3 regions of the Massilia sp. CCM 8734 genome follow, and region 2 is predicted to be linked to each of the others. Evidence: predicted binding sites of a transcription regulator. Region 2 holds the regulator's gene; each other region holds the start of a gene.
The links. Region 2 encodes sigma-54, which starts transcription at its own class of promoters, with help from an activator protein. Its sites were predicted from a motif close to TGGCANGNAANCTGCTTT; they were not measured.
Positions count from the first base shown of each region.

Region 1: the regulator sigma-54 is predicted to act here: its motif matches at 2,744-2,761, upstream of F2P46_RS19685 (TorF family putative porin).
Region 3: the regulator sigma-54 is predicted to act here: its motif matches at 3,006-3,023, upstream of F2P46_RS18665 (PEP-CTERM sorting domain-containing protein).

Region 1 is NZ_WHJI01000021.1:75,251-81,111, forward strand. It holds gene F2P46_RS19675 (ammonium transporter) at 12-1,541, opposite strand; gene F2P46_RS19680 (P-II family nitrogen regulator) at 1,558-1,896, opposite strand; gene F2P46_RS19685 (TorF family putative porin) at 1,907-2,659, opposite strand; gene F2P46_RS19690 (accessory factor UbiK family protein) at 2,927-3,181, shown strand; gene F2P46_RS19695 (TetR/AcrR family transcriptional regulator) at 3,291-3,854, opposite strand; gene F2P46_RS19700 (antibiotic biosynthesis monooxygenase) at 4,041-4,334, shown strand; gene F2P46_RS19705 (alginate lyase family protein) at 4,521-5,861, opposite strand, start outside.
Region 2 is NZ_WHJI01000012.1:8,172-14,032, reverse strand. It holds gene F2P46_RS13085 (hypothetical protein) at 1-438, shown strand, start outside; gene F2P46_RS13080 (tetratricopeptide repeat protein) at 657-1,979, shown strand; gene F2P46_RS13075 (RNA polymerase factor sigma-54) at 2,005-3,477, opposite strand; gene lptB (LPS export ABC transporter ATP-binding protein) at 3,480-4,238, opposite strand; gene lptA (lipopolysaccharide transport periplasmic protein LptA) at 4,235-4,864, opposite strand; gene lptC (LPS export ABC transporter periplasmic protein LptC) at 4,861-5,484, opposite strand; gene F2P46_RS13055 (HAD family hydrolase) at 5,506-5,861, opposite strand, start outside.
Region 3 is NZ_WHJI01000019.1:97,588-103,448, reverse strand. It holds gene F2P46_RS18680 (hypothetical protein) at 1-977, opposite strand, end outside; gene F2P46_RS37755 (hypothetical protein) at 974-1,384, opposite strand; gene F2P46_RS37750 (ATP-binding cassette domain-containing protein) at 1,309-1,767, opposite strand; gene F2P46_RS18670 (GntR family transcriptional regulator) at 1,764-2,162, opposite strand; gene F2P46_RS18665 (PEP-CTERM sorting domain-containing protein) at 2,414-2,950, opposite strand; gene F2P46_RS18660 (RecQ family ATP-dependent DNA helicase) at 3,146-5,861, opposite strand, start outside.

The DNA of each region.
Region 1 (5,861 bases), on a different contig from region 2:
AACAAAATGAATCAGGAATGGTAGGCCGATTCGCCATGGCTCGTGATGTCGAGCCCTTCCCGTTCTTCTTCTTCCGGTACGCGCAGACCGATCACCAGGTCCACCAGTTTGTAGGCAATGAAGGACACCACCGTCGACCACAGGATCGTGGTGCCGACCGCGGTCAGCTGCGTGATCACCTGGCCGCCGATCGAGTAATCCGCCGATGCCTTGTTGGCAACGTAGTCGAAGATGCCCTGTCCGCCCAGCGATGGCGCCGCGAACACGCCGGTCAGCAGCGCACCGAGGATACCGCCCACGCCGTGCACGCCGAACACGTCGAGCGAGTCGTCGGCGCCGATCAGGCGCTTGAGGCCGTTCACTCCCCACAGGCAGATAATACCAGCCAGCAAACCAATGACCAAGCCGCCCATCGGACCGACGAAGCCGGCCGCCGGGGTGATCGCCACCAGGCCGGCGACCGCGCCGGAGGCGGCGCCCAGCATCGATGGCTTGCCCTTGGTGATCCACTCGCCGAACACCCACGACAGGGTGGCGCAGGCGGTGGCCAGCAGGGTGTTGATGAAGGCCAGCGCGGCGATGTCGCCCGCTTCCAGCGCCGAGCCGGCGTTAAAGCCGAACCAGCCCACCCACAACAGCGAGGCGCCGATCATGGTCATGGTCAGCGAATGCGGGGCCATGGCTTCGCGGCCGTAGCCGACGCGCTTGCCGATCAGGATGGCGCCCATCAGGCCGGCCACTGCCGCGTTGATGTGCACCACGGTGCCGCCGGCGAAATCGAGCGCACCTTTTTGGAACAGCCAGCCGGCTTTGGCGGTTTCGGTGGCCAGGGTGGCGGCGTCGGTGATGGCGTCCGGGCCGGTCCAGAACCAGACCATGTGGGCGACCGGCAGGTAGCCGAAGGTGAACCACAGCACCATGAAGGCGAGCAAGGCGGCAAACTTGATGCGTTCGGCAAAGGCGCCCACGATCAGGCAGCAGGTAATCGCGGCGAACGTGCCCTGGAAAGCGACATAGATGAACTCGGGAATGACCACGCCCTTGCTGAAGGTGGCGGCGTAGGCAAAGGCGCCCTTGGCCGGGTCCCAGATGCCGTTCAGCAAAGCCCGGTCGAAGCCGCCGATGACGGCGTTGCCCGGCGTGAAGGCGACCGAATAGCCGTAGATGCACCACAGCACGATGATCAGGGCAAACACCACGAACACCTGCATCAGCACCGACAGCATGTTCTTGGTGCGCACCAGGCCGCCGTAAAACAGGGCCAGCCCGGGAATCGTCATCAGGATCACCAGCACGGTGGCGATGAACATCCAGGTGGTGTCGCCTTTGTGCGGCACCGGGGCTGGCGCGGCGGCGGGGGCGGCGACGCTGGCGCTGACGGCGGCCGGCGTGACAATGGCGGTGGCCGGCGCTTCGACCGGCGTGACCACGGCCGCCGTGGTGTCAGGCTTGGGCGCATCCTGGGCCGAGGCCGGCAATACGCCGCCGATGGCGCACAGCACGGCCAGTCCGGCCAGCCATGTTGTTATCGTTTTATTCATCAGTATTCCCCTAAGCTTAAAGTGCTTCGTTGCCGGTTTCGCCGGTCCGGATACGCACGACCTGTTCCAGGTTATAGACAAAAATCTTGCCGTCGCCAATCTTACCCGTGCGCGCGGCGCGTTCGATGGCTTCGATGGCTTGTTCGACGATGGCGTCGTCAACGGCCGCCTCGATCTTGGTCTTGGGCAGGAAGTCGACCACGTACTCGGCGCCCCGATACAGCTCGGTGTGGCCTTTCTGGCGCCCGAAGCCCTTGACCTCGGTAACGGTAATCCCTTGCACATTGATGGCCGAGAGCGCTTCGCGCACTTCGTCCAGCTTGAAGGGTTTGATAATGGCGGTGATCATTTTCATGGCTGGCCTCTTAGAAAGTTTTGGACACGGTCAGCACGGCGCGCGAACGGCCCAGGTCCTTGCCGTTGACCGGGCTGACATACAGGTCGGTGTTGGCGCTGATGACGGCCAGCGCGACCGATGCGAATCCGAAGTCCTTGGTCAGGCCGATCTTGGCGTCGTTGTAGCTCAGGGCATCGTTGTGGGCCACGCGCTGGCGGCCGAGGTGCAGGTTGAGTACCAGGCCGGTGGCCAGCTCGAGGTTGGCGCCCAGGTCCAGGTAGCCGCTGCCCTTGCTGTCGGTGGTGCCGAACAGGTTGGTCGTCGCGTGCGAGTATTTGATGTAGGCCGGCCCCATCCCGACCTGGCCGTACAGCTCGAAGGTATTGGCGTTCGGATGCAGTCCATTGGAAGGGAAGCCGTAGTACAGGCCGCCCACGTCGTAGCTGATGCCCTTGGCGATCTCGCCTTTCTTGCCGCCGTACAGGTCGATTTCGACATCGCCGTCGCCGCCCAGGTCGCTGGTCCACTTGATGGTCGAGGCCCACACGCCGGCATACGCGCCGCTCGGGTTGTGGGTGTAGTCGGCGCCGCCCTGCACCGCCGGCTTCATGCGGCTTTGCGACAGGCCGCGATAGCGGTAATCGCTGGTCACGGCGGCGTTGAAGCTCACTACATTGTCGGGCACGGGCTCGTCGGCAGCCTGGGCCAGCGGGGCTCCCAGGGTTGCCAGCGCCAGGGTCAGCGCGGCGGCGAGAGACAACGGAGTACACAGCTTGTTCATGGCGGTTCCCTTATGGTTTTTTAACAGAGACGGCGGTTGGGGTTTAAAATGAAGCCTGGAGCATGCACACTGCTTATCTACCCATTAGCAGAACTCGTGCCAGCTCCGCTGACGCCCGGACGCGACTTGTATTTGCGCCTGGCGTCCCCAACTTGCTGTTAATAAACAGTAAAATTTCCGCGATTCCGGTCGCGGCCGGCATACATGCACCAAACTGGCCCACCCGCCGCACCGCTGCGGTGCGCTACCGATTTCACGAGGATTGCGATGGATATGAACAGTTTTTTCAACGACTTGCAGGGCAAGATCAACCAGGCCATCGAAAGTTCGCCTGCCAAGGATATCGAGAAGAACGTCAAGAGCATGATGACCCAGGGCTTTTCCAAGCTCGACCTGGTCACGCGCGAGGAATTCGATATCCAGGCGCAAGTGCTGGCCAAGACGCGCGCCAAGCTCGAAGCACTGGAACAGCGCGTGGCCGCGCTCGAAGAACAGCTGACCCCGGCCAAGCCGCAGGTCTAAGCGCGGGCGGGCTGAGCGCCCGCATGCGTATTATCAAATCGGCCAGCCAACGGCCGAGGTGTCGCTTTGCCGCGCCGCCGGGCGGGGCAAGGCGCGGCGCACATGCGCGTTAGCGCTGCATCAGCAGGCGTTCGACGGCATCGATCTGGGCGGCGGAAAAGGCGTTCCGGCCCGCTTCGCGCGTCAGCAATTCGCCCATCGCCCAGGCGTAGATCAGCTGCGCCCGCGTGCCTGCCTCGGGCGCCTCAAAACCGGCTTCCACCAGCAAACTCGCCACGAAGGCGACGCGCCGTTCGTGCACCCGGCGCAACACCTGGGCCGCGCCCGGGTCTTGCGCGCCGAGCGTGTTGATGGCGTCATACAGGCCCACATCGAGCTGCCCCACGTTGGCCAGCAACAGGCGCAAGCGCGCCGGCGCATCCGTCGCGGCCAGTCCGATGCTGTCGATGATCTGGTCGGTGGCGATCGATTCCCAGCGTTCCAGGACCGCCAGCGCAAAGCTGGCGGCGCTGTCGAAATGCCAATAAAAGCTGCCCCGGCTCACGCCCATCCGCTTGCACAGCGGATCGGCCTTCAAGGCCTGCGGCCCGTCCTCGCGCAAGACGGCCAGGCCGAAGTCGAGCCAGGTCTCGCGCGATAAACGTGGCTGTCCGGGCGAACGGGGCGACGACATAGAAAACTCCCAAAAATACGATGGCGGCGTCCGGACGGGCGCGCGGCATGCGGTCTCATGCGCCGGCATCATAACTTACCGTCGGCAAACCCAACAGACCATACATCGTGTATAGTCAGACAATACACTATGTATGGTTGGCCGCAACCGTGGCCAGCCGGCAGTTGTCATCCCAGGGAGCACACCATGTTTGCAAGAGTCGCCCATGTTCAAGCCAAGCCAGAAAAAATCGGCGAGGTCGTTGCGCTGTACACCAGTTCGGTAATGCCGGTTCTTCAACAGCTGCATGGATTCAAGGGGACGTATCTGTTGACCGATCCGGATACCGGCAAAGGCATGTCGATCACCTTGTGGGAGACCGAGGCCGACCGCCTTGCCAGCGACAGCGAGGCAGCCTTGCACGGACCGATCGTCCAGGTCATGCCGCTGCTGGCCGCGCCGCCCGTCGTGCTGGGGTTCGACGCCATCGAGGTGGTGTAAACGGCGGGCGCGGCAACTGACGGCGCTGTATTTCGCTGTGCGTCATGCTGCCGTCATCTGGGAGGATTATTCTGACGCTGTTGGTGACGTGCTCCAGCATGTCCCACAGGTTAGTCCGGTGACCTCGAACACCGGCACCAGACACATGCAGCCGGATGCCCTCCGGCTGCTTTTTTTTGCCTGCAATCAGCGCGCTGGCACGCTCGCCACCGCCGATGGTCCGCTCAGGCCGCTGTAAGTCGATGCCTTGACCATATAAAAATAGGCCTCCTTGCCGGTCGCGCCGGTGTCGGCGAAACTGGTGCCGGTCAGCTCGGTGCCGACCCGCTCGAACGGCCCTGCCACCGTAGCCGAGCGCAATACGTCGTAGCTGCGCGCCATCGGGCTGGCCGCCCACTGCACGGCCACCCCGCCCTTGCTTGCGCTGGCGCTCACTTTGGCGGGCGGCGCCACCATGCTGCCGGGCTTCGATCCGGTCTTCACGTTCTCGAAACTGGCGGTGGTGGTGACGAACGGATCGCCCGAGGCCGTGAAGATACCGACGTACAAGGTATCGGACAATTCCGGATAAATGATCGTGCCGATGGCCGACCAGTCGGTCCCGCCATTGGCCGACAAATAGGCGTAGATAAAGTTACCGTGCCGCACCAGCCTGAGCGACATCGGCGCCACCGCCGTCGGGAACCGGCGCGCCGCGTGGTAACCGCCGTAGAACTGGGTGCCGACGCGCCAGAACAGATGGGTGCCGTTGCCGGAGCTGGCCGGCGCCACGTAAATCTGGGCCGCCGCCGTGGCCGGACGCGCATCGAGCGCGCTGCGCATCATGATGCCGGCCACGCCGTTGGCCAGCGCGCCGGGATCGGTGATGGTGGCGATCACTTCCGAGTCGCCCTTGAGCTCCTTGTAGGCAAAGTGATAGCCCTTCTCGGCGCCCGCGCCGGAGGCTGTCATCTTCCAGCTGGCGCCGCTGTTGGTGGCGCTGCCCGGGGCCCTGACGTTGCCCAGGTCGGCCTGCGTGAAGCTGGTGGCCGCCGTCATCGCCGGCGCCGTGAACGGCAAGGCGATGGCGCGCGCGCTCGAGGTGTCGGTGGTGCGACGCATCACCTGGCCCGAGTACGGCCCGCTGTAGGGGCCGGCTTCGCCATTCGATTTGGCCAGCTCGCGGTATTCGCCGATATTCGGCGCCTTCAATCCCTTGCGCACCACGTAGTGCGTGTACAGGGTTTCGAACAGGTTGGCCGGCATGGTGCGCAGTGGAACGCCGCCGATGCGGTCGTAGTAGCCGTAACCGCATGAGACCGGGGTGAAGGTGAATGGCTTGCCGAGGTTGAAGTTGGCATAGTATTCGCCGGCCGTCAGCAGCCGGTTGTTACGCAGCGAATACAGGTCGATGCCCTGCTTCCAGGCGGTTTCGGCAATCGCACCGTAGGTGGCCAGCTGGCCGTGCGCGTGGCCCTGGTCGCGCCCGGTGTCGCCCACTTCGCCGCTGGACATGACCTGGTCGAGCCCGCCCGGATCGCTCAGATA
Region 2 (5,861 bases):
GGCGATGTGATAACGCGTACGGCGGCGCAACATGCGCTGGTGGAGGCCGACCCGGAGTTGATCAGGCTGGGCGCGACAATGGGCGAAAAAAATACCAAGGCGGAACTGGAAGCGGCCATCGCCACGCTGCAGGACCTGCGCAAGCACACCACGCGCAAGCAACACGTCCTGATGCTGTTTGAAGCCGACAACCTCAAAGAGCTGGGCCAATATCGCGAAGCTGCTGCGCTCTACGCCAGCGCGCTACAGGCCAATCCGGCGATGGCGTCGGCCTACGCCAGCCTGGGAATGGCACTTTACAGAAACGAGGATACCATGCGCGCCTGGCGCAGTTGGGATGCGGGACGACGCATCTCGAGCGGTGGGGAGCTCGACCTGTTCGGCAACGTCGATCAACTGGAGCAAACGCTCTTGCGCAACTACCCGGAGTTCGTGTAGGCGCAGCGCAAACCTGCTCTCCCGGTCACAGGCACTTGCGCAGGGCGACCGACGCAGGGCGTCGGACGGCCCGCACGCAAGAAGAATGACGCTCCGATACCGGCGGTACAGAGCTGCGCTACCCTGCGCGCAGCCGCCGGCTGACCGCCAAAAGATAGCGTTACGACAATCTCTTCCTCTTATAATGGTCCGTCTATCACCACCATAGCGGGCCAACCATGTTCACGCGATACACCTCCACTTCCCTGCTGCGCCTGGCGATGCTGGGCACCCTGGGCGCCGCTGGCGCGCCGGCGTGCGCCGCCATCACCTTCGACTTGCATGTCGCCGTCAACTACACGGGCGCCACGCGCGGCGGCGTCCCCATACCGAACGAGACGCATAAATTCAAGGTCACGCAGGGCGAACGCTATCTGACCGTGCAAGACGCGAAGGAAACGACGATTGTCGACCTGGTCACGCGGCGCCGCTATCAAATCGACGAGCCAAGCCGCAGCTACGTGGCCTATTCGATGTTCGACACCATCGCCTATCGCCTGCTCGCAGTCAAAAAGAAAGGCAGCTTCACGCCGACCTACGGCCTGATCGAGCTGGAAAACAATCTGTCGGTCGAGGTGGCGGCGCGCACGCTGACCGAATCGACCGAAGGCGGCGCCACGGTGCTGGCTGTCGACGGCTTTCGCCTGGCCAGTATCGGCGCCGGCGGAACCAGCGTCAGCGCCGGCGACGCGGCCATGTTCGCACGCATCCTGCGCACTTTCGGTACCCATCCGCGCGTGCTGACGCGCCTCTCCGCCCAACCACGCCTGCCGGCCAGCCTGGTCACCTACCACAAGCAGATCGAAGGCTACAGCGAAACGCGTACCTATACGATCAGCGCCGTCAAGCAAGGCGCACCGGCCAGCTACAGTCTGGCCGCGTACAAGCTGCGCGCGCCGCAAGGTGACGAGATCGACCAGGTGCTCGACAAGGGAGCCATCAGCGCAGCACCGCCGACAGCGGCGGCCAGGCAGGCGTTCGAGCGCGAAACCGCGCAGGCGTTCGCCGACAATCGCGTGCTGGACGCTATGCTGGGGATGAACGAATGGGTATTCTCCGGGGGGGGCGATCCGGTCATGCCGACGCCGGCGCAGCGGGCGCTGTTCCAGGCCAACCCGCAGTTGAGCAGCCTTGCGGCGGTGATGCGCAAACAAGAGACCAAGGCGGAACTGGAAGCGACGCTCGCCACGCTGCAGGAACTGCGCAAGCACACTACACGCAAGCAACACGTCCTGATGCTGTTTGAAGCCGATAACCTCAAAGAGTTGGGTAGGTACCGCGAAGCAGCTGCGTTGTACGCCAAGGCGCTGCAGGCCAATCCGGCAATGGCATCGGCCTACGCCGGCCTCGGAATGTCCCTTTACAGAAGCGACGACACCGTGCGCGCCTGGCGTAGCTGGGATGCGGGACGACGCATCTCGAACGGCGGGGAGCTCGACCTGTTCGGCAACGTCGACCAACTGGAACAGTCGCTCTTGCGCGACTACCCGCAGTTCTTGTAAGCGCTGCGCAAACCTGCCCGCCCGGTCACAGGCACTTGCGCAGGGCGACCGGCGGAATCTTGAGCGCTTCGCGGTACTTGGCGACCGTGCGGCGCGCAATCACCATGCCCTGCTCGCCCAGCATGTCGGCGATCTTGCTGTCCGACAGAGGGCTCTTCGGATCTTCGGCGCTGGTCAGCTGCACGATCAGCGCGCGGATCGCCGTCGATGACGCTTCGCCGCCCGCTTCGGTGGCCACGTGGCTGCCGAAAAAATACTTCAGCTCGAACATGCCGTGCGGCGTCATCATGTACTTTTGCGTGGTCACGCGCGAGATCGTGCTCTCGTGCAGGCCAAGCGTGTCGGCGATTTCGCGCAGCACCAGCGGTCGCATCGCCACCGCGCCGTGCGAGAAGAAATTGCGCTGGCGTTCGACGATCGCTTCGGCCACCCGCAAGATGGTGTCGAAGCGCTGGCGCATGTTCTTGATCAGCCATTTGGCTTCCTGCAGCTGCGCGCCCATCTGCCCTTCGCCCTTGCCCTGCTTGAGCAGCGCGGCGTACATGCTGTTTACGCGCAGGCGCGGCATCACGTCGTTATTGAGCATCACCGACCAGCCGTTTTTTGCCTTGCGCACGATCACGTCCGGCACCACGTAGTCCGACACGTCGGACGCGAACTCCGCGCCCGGATGCGGATTGCACTGGCGGATCACGGTCTGCGCCTCGCGCAAGTCTTCATCGTCGCAATCGAGCGCTTTTTTCAGCTTGTTGAATTCGCGCTGGGCGAACCAGGTCAGGTGGTTTTCGACGATGGTCAGCGCCATGCGCCGCGTCACCATCGGCACGCCGGGCATGCGCCGGATCTGCAGCGCCAGGCATTCGGACGCATTGCGCGCGCATACCCCGCTCGGATCGAAACTTTGCAGCAGCGCCAGCACGGTGCGCAGTTCGTCGATCTCGATCTCCAGCTCGGGCGGCATGCGCTCGTGGATCTCTTCGAGCGACTCGGTCAGGTAGCCGTTGTCGTCGATGGCGTCGACGATCAGTTCGACCAGCGCCCGGTCGCGCGCTTCGAGCACGGTCACGCGCATCTGCTCCATCAGGTGCTCGCGCAAGGTGGTGCTTGATGCTTCGAGCTGCGGGCGCGAATCCTCGTCGTCGGGCGTCTTGGCGCGACCGAGGTCGCCCCACTCGCCATCGTTGTCGTTGCTGGACGGGCTGTCCGCTTCGCCGCCTTCGAAATTCTCGCCTTCGCTCGGCGCCGGCGCATCCTGCGCACCCGGCTCGGGCGTCGCTTCGGTCGGCGTCGAGGTGCTGCTGATGGCGCCATCGCCCAACAGGCGCACCGAATGATCGAGCGGATCGTCGAGCCGTTCGAGCAGCGGATTGTCGGTCAACAGCTGTTCCAGTTCCTGGTGCAGTTCCAGGGTCGACAACTGCAGCAGCCGGATCGACTGCTGCAACTGGGGCGTGAGGGCCAGGTGCTGGGAAGTGCGTAGTTGAAGGGACTGTTTCATGCCTACATCCGGAAGTGTTCGCCCAGGTAGACCCGACGCACGGATTCATCCGCGATGATATCGTCGGGACGACCGGAGGCGAGCACCGCGCCCTGGTTGATGATGTAGGCGCGGTCGCAGATACCCAGCGTTTCGCGCACGTTGTGGTCGGTGATCAGGACGCCGATGCCGCGCTGCTTGAGGAAGCGCACGATGCGCTGGATCTCGATGACGGCGATCGGATCGACCCCGGCGAACGGTTCGTCGAGCAGCACGAAGCGCGGGTTGGTCGCCAGCGCGCGCGCGATCTCGACCCGGCGCCGCTCGCCGCCCGAGAGCGACATGGCCTGGTTTTCGCGCAGTTTTTCGATCTGCAGGTCGGCCAGCAGGGTATCCAACCGTTCGTTGATCTGCGCCTTGGTGAGCGACTTGCCATCGACCTTTTGCAGCTCCAGCACGGCGCGGATGTTTTCTTCCACGGTCAGCTTGCGGAACACCGACGCTTCCTGCGGCAGGTACGACAGGCCGAGCGCGGCGCGCCGGTGAATCGGCAGGCTCGAAATATCGACCCCGCTGATATCGATCGTGCCCGCGTCCGACGGCACCAGGCCGACGATCATGTAGAACGAGGTAGTCTTGCCGGCGCCATTCGGGCCGAGCAGGCCGACCACTTCGCCGCAGTCGACCTGCAACGAGACGTCGCGCACGACCAGGCGCTTGCCGTAGCTTTTCTGCAGGCCGCGCACGATCAGCGTGCTGCCGCAATTTTTCGGTTCGATCATGGATTTCCCGCAACTGGCGTGGTGGTCGGCGCGGGCGCCGGCGCTGGTGCGGGCGTCACCGCCGGCGCGCCGGCCGCCGGCGTGGCCGGCGCGGCGCGCGGCTTGCGCGGGGCGATGATCATGGTGCCGCGACCCTGGCCCGGCTTGTTGACGCCGCTGGCGTCATTACGCGCCACGAACACCTCTTTGCGGCTGTCGTAGGAAATGAATTCGCTTTCGATTTCGTTGGTCGGTTTCTGCCCTTCGAGCTGGCGGATCCTGGCGTTCGAGAACAGCTTCATCATGTCGTTGCGTTCATCGTATTCGATGCGCTGGGCCTGGCCTTCGATCCACAGGTCGGGCCCGCCGTCGCGCTTCTGGCGGAAGGTGGCAGCCTTGCCGGCGCTGGCGGTCAGGGTCACGAACATGTCGCCTTCGGGCGTCTCCTTGATGACGGCGCGGTCCGACTTGAGAATCAGCGTGCCCTTGGTGACGACCACGTTCCCGGTCAGGATCGTCACCTGGGTCACTTCATTGGTCTCCAGGGAATCGTAAGTGATCACCGCCTGCTTGGCGGAATCGGCCTTTTCGGCGGACGCGGTGGCCGCGGCCAGGCCCAGCAGGGCGATGGCTAGGAATTTTTTCATTGTGGTTTACCTGTGATGGTTGGCGCTGCGCGCGCCGCTTTCGGTGGATACACGATCTGCCCGCGGCTGGCGAACTTGAGCTCGCGCGTCGCGTTGTTCGCTTCCATGCCGGTTCCCCTGATGGTGGAATTGCCCAGCGTGACCTGGACCGGCTGGTCGGACGTCATGCGGTCTTCGTCGGTAAAGACGGTCAGTGCTTCGGTCTTGAGTTCCATCGCGCGGTTGTTGGGCGACTCGGGCCGCACCACCTTGACATCGCCCATCAGGTCGGCCTGGTTCTGGGCGTGGCGGATGCGCGCGCGCTGCGAGGTGATGGTGGTGAGCGGCTGGCCGGGCGCGACGCCCTGCAGCACCGGCAGCTCGACATCGGAGGAATCGTCGATCGGGCGGTGCGTGAGCTTGGCGCCGGACACCAGGTAGCGCGGCTTGCCCTCGGGCGTCATGCGCACGAAGCTGAATTGTTCGACGATGTAGTCGGGTTCATTCTTGAAGGTGTTCGGATCGACCGTGTCGTCGCCGTTTTGCGCCAGCTGGACCAGCCAGAAGGTGCCGAAGGCGAAGAAGGTCCCGACCACCATGATCGCGGTCAGGCGCCAGCGGTGTGCGGTGCGCTTATGCATGGTGGTCTCCTGTGGTGTGCATCAGGCGAAGTACGGCGCCAGTGCCGCGTCGTAGGTGCCTTGCGCGCGCATGACCAGGTCGCACACTTCGCGCACCGCGCCACGCCCGCCGCCGGCCTTGGTGACGTAATGGGCGCGGTACTGCACTTCTGGATGCCCGGTCGGCACGGTGACGGCAAAGCCGACCTGCAGCAGCAGCGGCAGGTCGATCACATCGTCGCCGATGTAGCCGCACTGCGCGGCGGTGACGCCGGTCGCTTCCAGCAATTTGGCAAAGGCGACGCGCTTGTCGTGGATGCCCTGGTGGACGTGCATGATGCCCAGGTCGGCGGCGCGCCGCACCACGATCGGCGACTGGCGCGCGCTGATGATGGCGG
Region 3 (5,861 bases), on a different contig from region 2:
CCGGGAGCGCGCGGCGCCAGGCGCAGCAAGGACTGTTGGGCGCGGGTTCGCCGGAACGCCCACACCAGGGCGTGCGGCAGCGCCGCCTGCAACAACAGTGCGGCCGCCATCAGCGCCGGCAGCGCCAGCACGAACGATGTCCCCTTTGACCAGCCGAGCGCCCCGGCCGCCACGCCGATGGCGCTGACGCAGACGGCCCCGATCAACCAGCCGCGCTCCAGGCGCAGCGCCGGGCCGAGCGCGTGCAACAGCAAAGGGCCAGCCGCGCCGCGTGCGCAATCGCGCCGCAGTGCGCGCGCATAGGCGCCCCCGGCCCGCCCGCCTGGCGTGCGGCCGGCCAGCGCCGGCGCGCGCAGCGGCCAAGGGCTGCGCAACAGGCGACGCGTCAAGGCGTACCCCACAACAACACAAAACAGGGCCCCGACGGCGCTCAGCAAGTCCACGCTCAACACCTGCTCCGGCAAGCCGGGAACCAGCCATGACACCACGCCGGGCAGGAACAGCGTGGCGCAAACGAGGTAGCCCAGCAGCGGGAACACCACCATGAGCGCGAAATAGCTCATGACCGTACAGACGATCACCAGGGTCGGGATCACCGGGGCGCCGGCCAGCACAAACAGCCCTGTCAGCACGCTGGCGACCGACAGATAGACCAGCGCCAGCAGGCGCAGCGAACGCCGCGCCAGATCAGGCACCAGCTTGCTCGCGACATGGTTTTGCTGGACCATCGACGCCAACAGCAGGCCCCACCACAACAGCGACAGGAGCGCCAGCGGAATGCCAGCGCCCAGTCCGATGGAGCGCCGCCACTGTCCGCTCAGCGTGCCGGCCACGAGCGGCGTCACCAGCATCGCCGCCAGGAACAGCCAGCTCAGCCCATTGCCGCCGAGGCTGGTGCGGCCGCGGATGGCGGCCATCGCGATGGCGCCGCTGGCGCGCCACTCGGCGCCGGCATCGTCGATACGCAACGCGCTCATTGGGTCACCGCCACGAACAGGTCTTCCAGGCTGAGCGCTTCCAGCCGCAGCGCCGGCTCGCGCGCGGCCCGGGCCTGCAAGCCTGCGCCGGCCGCGCTTGTGATGACTTGGGTGAAGCCATCGTGCGTGCTGGTGCGGCGCAGTTCGCCGTCAATCACCAGGGTCGCCAGCAGTGCGCTCGGGCCGCTGACCCGGCGCGCATTCTCCAGCAACGCGTCGAGCGTGCCCTGCAGCACGATGTTGCCATCCTTGAGAAATGCCACGTCCGGCGCCACCCGTTCCAGGTCCGACAAAATGTGCGTCGAGAACACCACCGTGGTGCCGCGCTCGATCACATCGTCGACCAGCTCGCGCAAAAAGTCGCGCCGGCCGACCGGGTCGAGCGCCGACACAGGTTCGTCCAGCACCAGCAGGTCCGGGTCGTGCGCCAGGGCGCCAGCAACTGCGTCACGCGCGCCGCATTCCAGCGCGGGTACAGCGCTTCGAAGTACGCCAGCATCTGGCGCGCCGTCATCCATTCGAACAAGTCGCTCGCCTGCGGCACGTAGCCGATGCGGGCGCGCGCGGCGGACGACAGGTCGGCGACCGCTTCGCCGAAGGCGGTGACGGTGCCGCCATCGCTCTCGCGCAGGCCGAGCAGGCATTCGAGCAGGGTCGACTTGCCGGCGCCGTTGCGGCCCAGCAGGCCGACTACCTGGCCCGGCCGCACTTGCCAGTCGAGCGCGTTGAGGACGGGCTGGTCGCCGAAGTGCTTGCTCAGCGCCGAGGCGTGCAGGATGGGGGCGGTCATGGGGTGTCTTTCATTATTTGGGTGAACAGGGCAAGGACGGTAGCGGGATCGAGTTCGAGCTGGCGCGCTTCGAGCGCGGCGCGTTCCAGGGTCGGGCGCAGCAACTGGGCGCGCTGCGCCAGGCTGTGGCCGGACGGCGGCGCTTCGGCCACCGTCATGCCGAGGCCGCGCCGGCGCGTGAGCACGCCTTCGGTTTCGAGCAGGCCCCAGGCTTTCGAGACCGTCATGGGATTGACGGCCAGGGCCAGCGCGACTTCGCGCACGGACGGCATGGCGTCGCCCGGAGCGAGCTGGCCGCCGGCGATCAGGCGCCGCGCCTGGTCCACCAGTTGACGGTAGATCGGCTCGGATGACCCGGTGGCGATCGAGAACAGATGGGCTAAAGGGCTGGTCATATCAGTCTAGTGTATTAATTAACTAATGCAGTATACGGAGCAAACGGCCTGGTCAAGTTTTTCCGGCAATCTTCTTGTTTGGTGTCAGGCCTGACGGGGCGAACCCACGGAAAGCCAGATCTGGCGGCGGGTTCGGATTTACCAGGGAGGGCGACGCTACACCGCTAACGCTTTCGGCCAGCAGCGCACGGTCGGGGCGTTACCCGGTTGCCGGATTGCGCCGGCAACTTCTTCAAGTGCGCCCGGAAGGCTCAACCAACCTTGCGGCGGCGCGCGGCAGCACCGATGGCCAGCAGGCCCGCGCCCAGCATCAACCAGGTTTGCGGCTCGGGCACGGCGCTCACTTTCCAGGTGACGTTCGGGGTCCAGTCACCACCGCTACTGTACGGCTCGCCTTGACCATAGACGCCTCCGAAGTCCCTGAAGCTGACCCCCGTGCGTAAGGAGTAGGAATAATAGTACGGCCCAGTATAGTTTGAACGGGAAATGTCGAACTGCGGTGCACTGCCCGGTACCCACAAGAAGCTGTTGATTGCGCACTCGGCACAGTTCATATATTCGTCGCCGAAATAGGAAAGCGACTGCAATTCGGATTTGTCGAACTTGCCGTCGGCGTTCAAGTCGTCCACTGTGAACCAGCCCTTGAGCGTGGTGTCGCGGGGAAGTGAGCCGCCAGTGTCGGGATAGGCGAAGCCGCCGGTGAAACTCCAGTTATACGATTGCAGGGCCGCCTGGGCCGGCGAAAGAAACAGGAAGGCCGTTGCTGCGCATGCGAGATAACGAAACATGTTTAGTCCTATAATGTTATAAAAATATCTATTATAGAGGCGAGGTTATGGAGCCAGTGCATTTTTTGTGTCATGGTTGTTGTCAGGTATTGACACTTCGCCATTGCCTGGACGGTGGCGATGCGGGCCCGGGGCTTCACTGCAGAGGCCGTGTCCGTTTGTCAGACCTGGCACCGGCGTTTGGCGTCAGCCGGTTCAGATGTCGAAGACGAGTTCCGGCAGCACCACTTCCCATTGGTCGCAGCGGGCCAGACGGCGGTAATCGGTGTCGTCGTCGGCAGCCTGGCGAACCAGGATGGCCGCGACCCGTCCCGCGCTCCAGCGCAGATTGTGCGGCGGCTTGAATGAGCGGGCCAGCTGGCCCACCACCACCCCGTCGAGCGTGACCAGCTCCCACTTGGCTTTGCCCTCGCGTAGCAGCAGCGGATCGTCGATCCGCAGCGCCCCGATGGCGCGATGGACCGGGTCGCCCGGCGCCATCCGGCCGACGAAGCCGATGTCGACATCTTCCAAGCTTAGCTGCAGATAGCGGCGCCGCAGCGCACCCGGCGGCGCAGCCAGCGCCACTGGCGCGCGGCGCAGCAGGCATGGGGCGTCGTCCAGTGCGTCGAGCAGGCTGGCCGGACGGCTGCGCGATGGCGCAAAGCGCGCCAGCGTCAGCGTCTGGCGTGCGCGCGTCATCGCCACGTAGTAAAGGCGGCGCGGCGCATCGGCGTCGTCGTTGCTACTAAGCGCGGTCCAATCGCCATCGGCCACGGCGACGTGCTCGAACTCGAGCCCCTTGGCGCGGTGCGCCGTCAGCAGCAGTAAGCCGGTCTGGCGCCGGCGCGCTTCGCGGCCCCATTCGGCCAGCCATTCGATGAAGTGCGCCACCGGCAGTTCGGCGCCGCCCGTCTCGAGCGCGTATTCCTGCACCGCCTGGCGCAACAGGGCAAGCCAGGTGCCGTGCGGCTGGGTGTCCAGCCAAGCCTCGATGGCTGCGGTGTCGACCAGCGCAGCGGCGTCCTGGCGCAGCGACCGCACCAGCGCCTGGGTTTCGCGCAGGCGCCAGAATTGTGCGGCTTCTTCGTTGGCCAGCTGCACCGGAATGGCGTTCATCATGCAAAAGCTGCGCACCGGTTCCAGGGTTTTCCATTCGCGCGCGATGACCGCCACACCGGCCCAGTCCCAGCCGGGATCGAGCGCGGCCAGGCGCTGCAATTCGGCCATGATGGCCAGCGCCTGGCTGGCGTTATCCACGCCGGCGTCGATGATCTGCACCCGGCCGCGCCCGACCGCGTCGCGCGCATGCCACGCACCGCCCGCGTCAAGCTTGCTGCGCGCGCGGTCGATGCTGATCGGGTTCTGGTTTTTCATGCGCGCGCAAGCCGGCGCGATCAGCAGGTTGGACGCGTCGATGATGTGCCGCGTCGAGCGGTAGTTCTCGGTCAGGTAGGCCGGCCTGGCGCTGTAGTCCTGTTCGAAGCGGCGGATGAAGTCGACCGAGGCGCCGTTGAATGCGTAGATGTTCTGGTCGTCGTCGCCGACCGCAAACAGGGACAGGCGCGCATCCTCGTCGGCGCTGTTGCGCCCCGCCAGCGCCGAGATGAGCGCGTACTGGTCCGGTCCGATGTCCTGGTATTCGTCCACCAGAATCCAACGGAAGGCGCCGAGCAGGCGGTCGCGCTGCTCGTCCGCTTCCTGCGGCGCCAGGCCGGTTCCGTTCAACAGGGCCACCGCCTGCGGAATGACTTGCCTGAGCAGGTCGTCGGCGGCGCCGGGGTGCTTGTCGAAGCTGATGCCGGCCAGGCGCATCGCCAGCGCGTGGCAGGTTAGTACGATCACGCCGGCGGCTTCGCGCCCGATCAGGGCGGCCAGACGGCGCCGGATTTCGACGGCGGCGTGGCGGTTATAGGTCAGCACCAGGATCGCGCGCGGATTTTCGCGCCGCACCCGCACCAGGTAAGCGATGCGGTGCACCAGCACGCGCGTCTTGCCCGAGCCGGGGCCGGCCAGCGCCAGCACGTTGGTGCGTTCGCGGTCGTCGGCCACGATGCGCTGCTGGGCGCTGTTATTGAGGCTCTCGACAATCGCGCGCCACGAGGCCGGCGTGGTCTGGCGCTCCAGTTCCTTTTCGCGCGCCGGCAGCCATTGCGCGATGAACTGATCGCGCTCCATGCCGAAGTAATCCATCGCCAGTTGCAGCGCGTCGGCCATCTTTTGCAGGCCGCGCTGCACGTATTCGGCCATGACGTGGATCTGCACCACCTGTTCACTGTAGTGCAGCTGCAGCGGCGCGAAGTCGGCCTTGTAGAAGCCGCGCCGTTCGGGCGCCAGGCGAATCGTCATCGCCGGGCGGAACACCGCCATGCCCTTGTTCAGGCGGATCACGCCCTGCTCGTGCAGCCACAGTAGGCCGCGGTCGACCAGCCTGGGGCACGACTTGGCCCGGCCCGCCAGTTCCAGGTCGCCCTCGATGGCCGCGAGCAGCTGGCCGAGCGTGGTGCTGGCCAGTTGGTCGTTGCCGCGGGCGCTGGGCGGCAGGCTGGCGAGCAGGTGCCGCAGTAGCGCGCCAGCGCCGTCGCGGCGCAGGGCGGCGGTGCTGGCGACCTGATTCCAGCTGCGTTGCAGGGTGACCTGCACGCTTTCGGCGTCGAGCTGGCGCACGCCCACACTGCCGACGCCATCGTCGCCATGGCCGTCGTTGGCGATGCTGCGCACGATGCGCAGCAGCTTGTCGGGCAAGGCCCAGTTCAGGCCCGCGTCTTTCAGGCGCGAGCTGGCGTGGCGCAGGTGCAGCACCGAGGAGCCGCCCTTGGCCAGGTCGGGCGCGCCTTCGCGCATGGCGTCCAACAACGCTTCTTCGAGCGCGCAGCTTTGTTCGAACAGGCGCCTGGACGACATCTCCACCGCCACGTGCACGAAAGCGGTC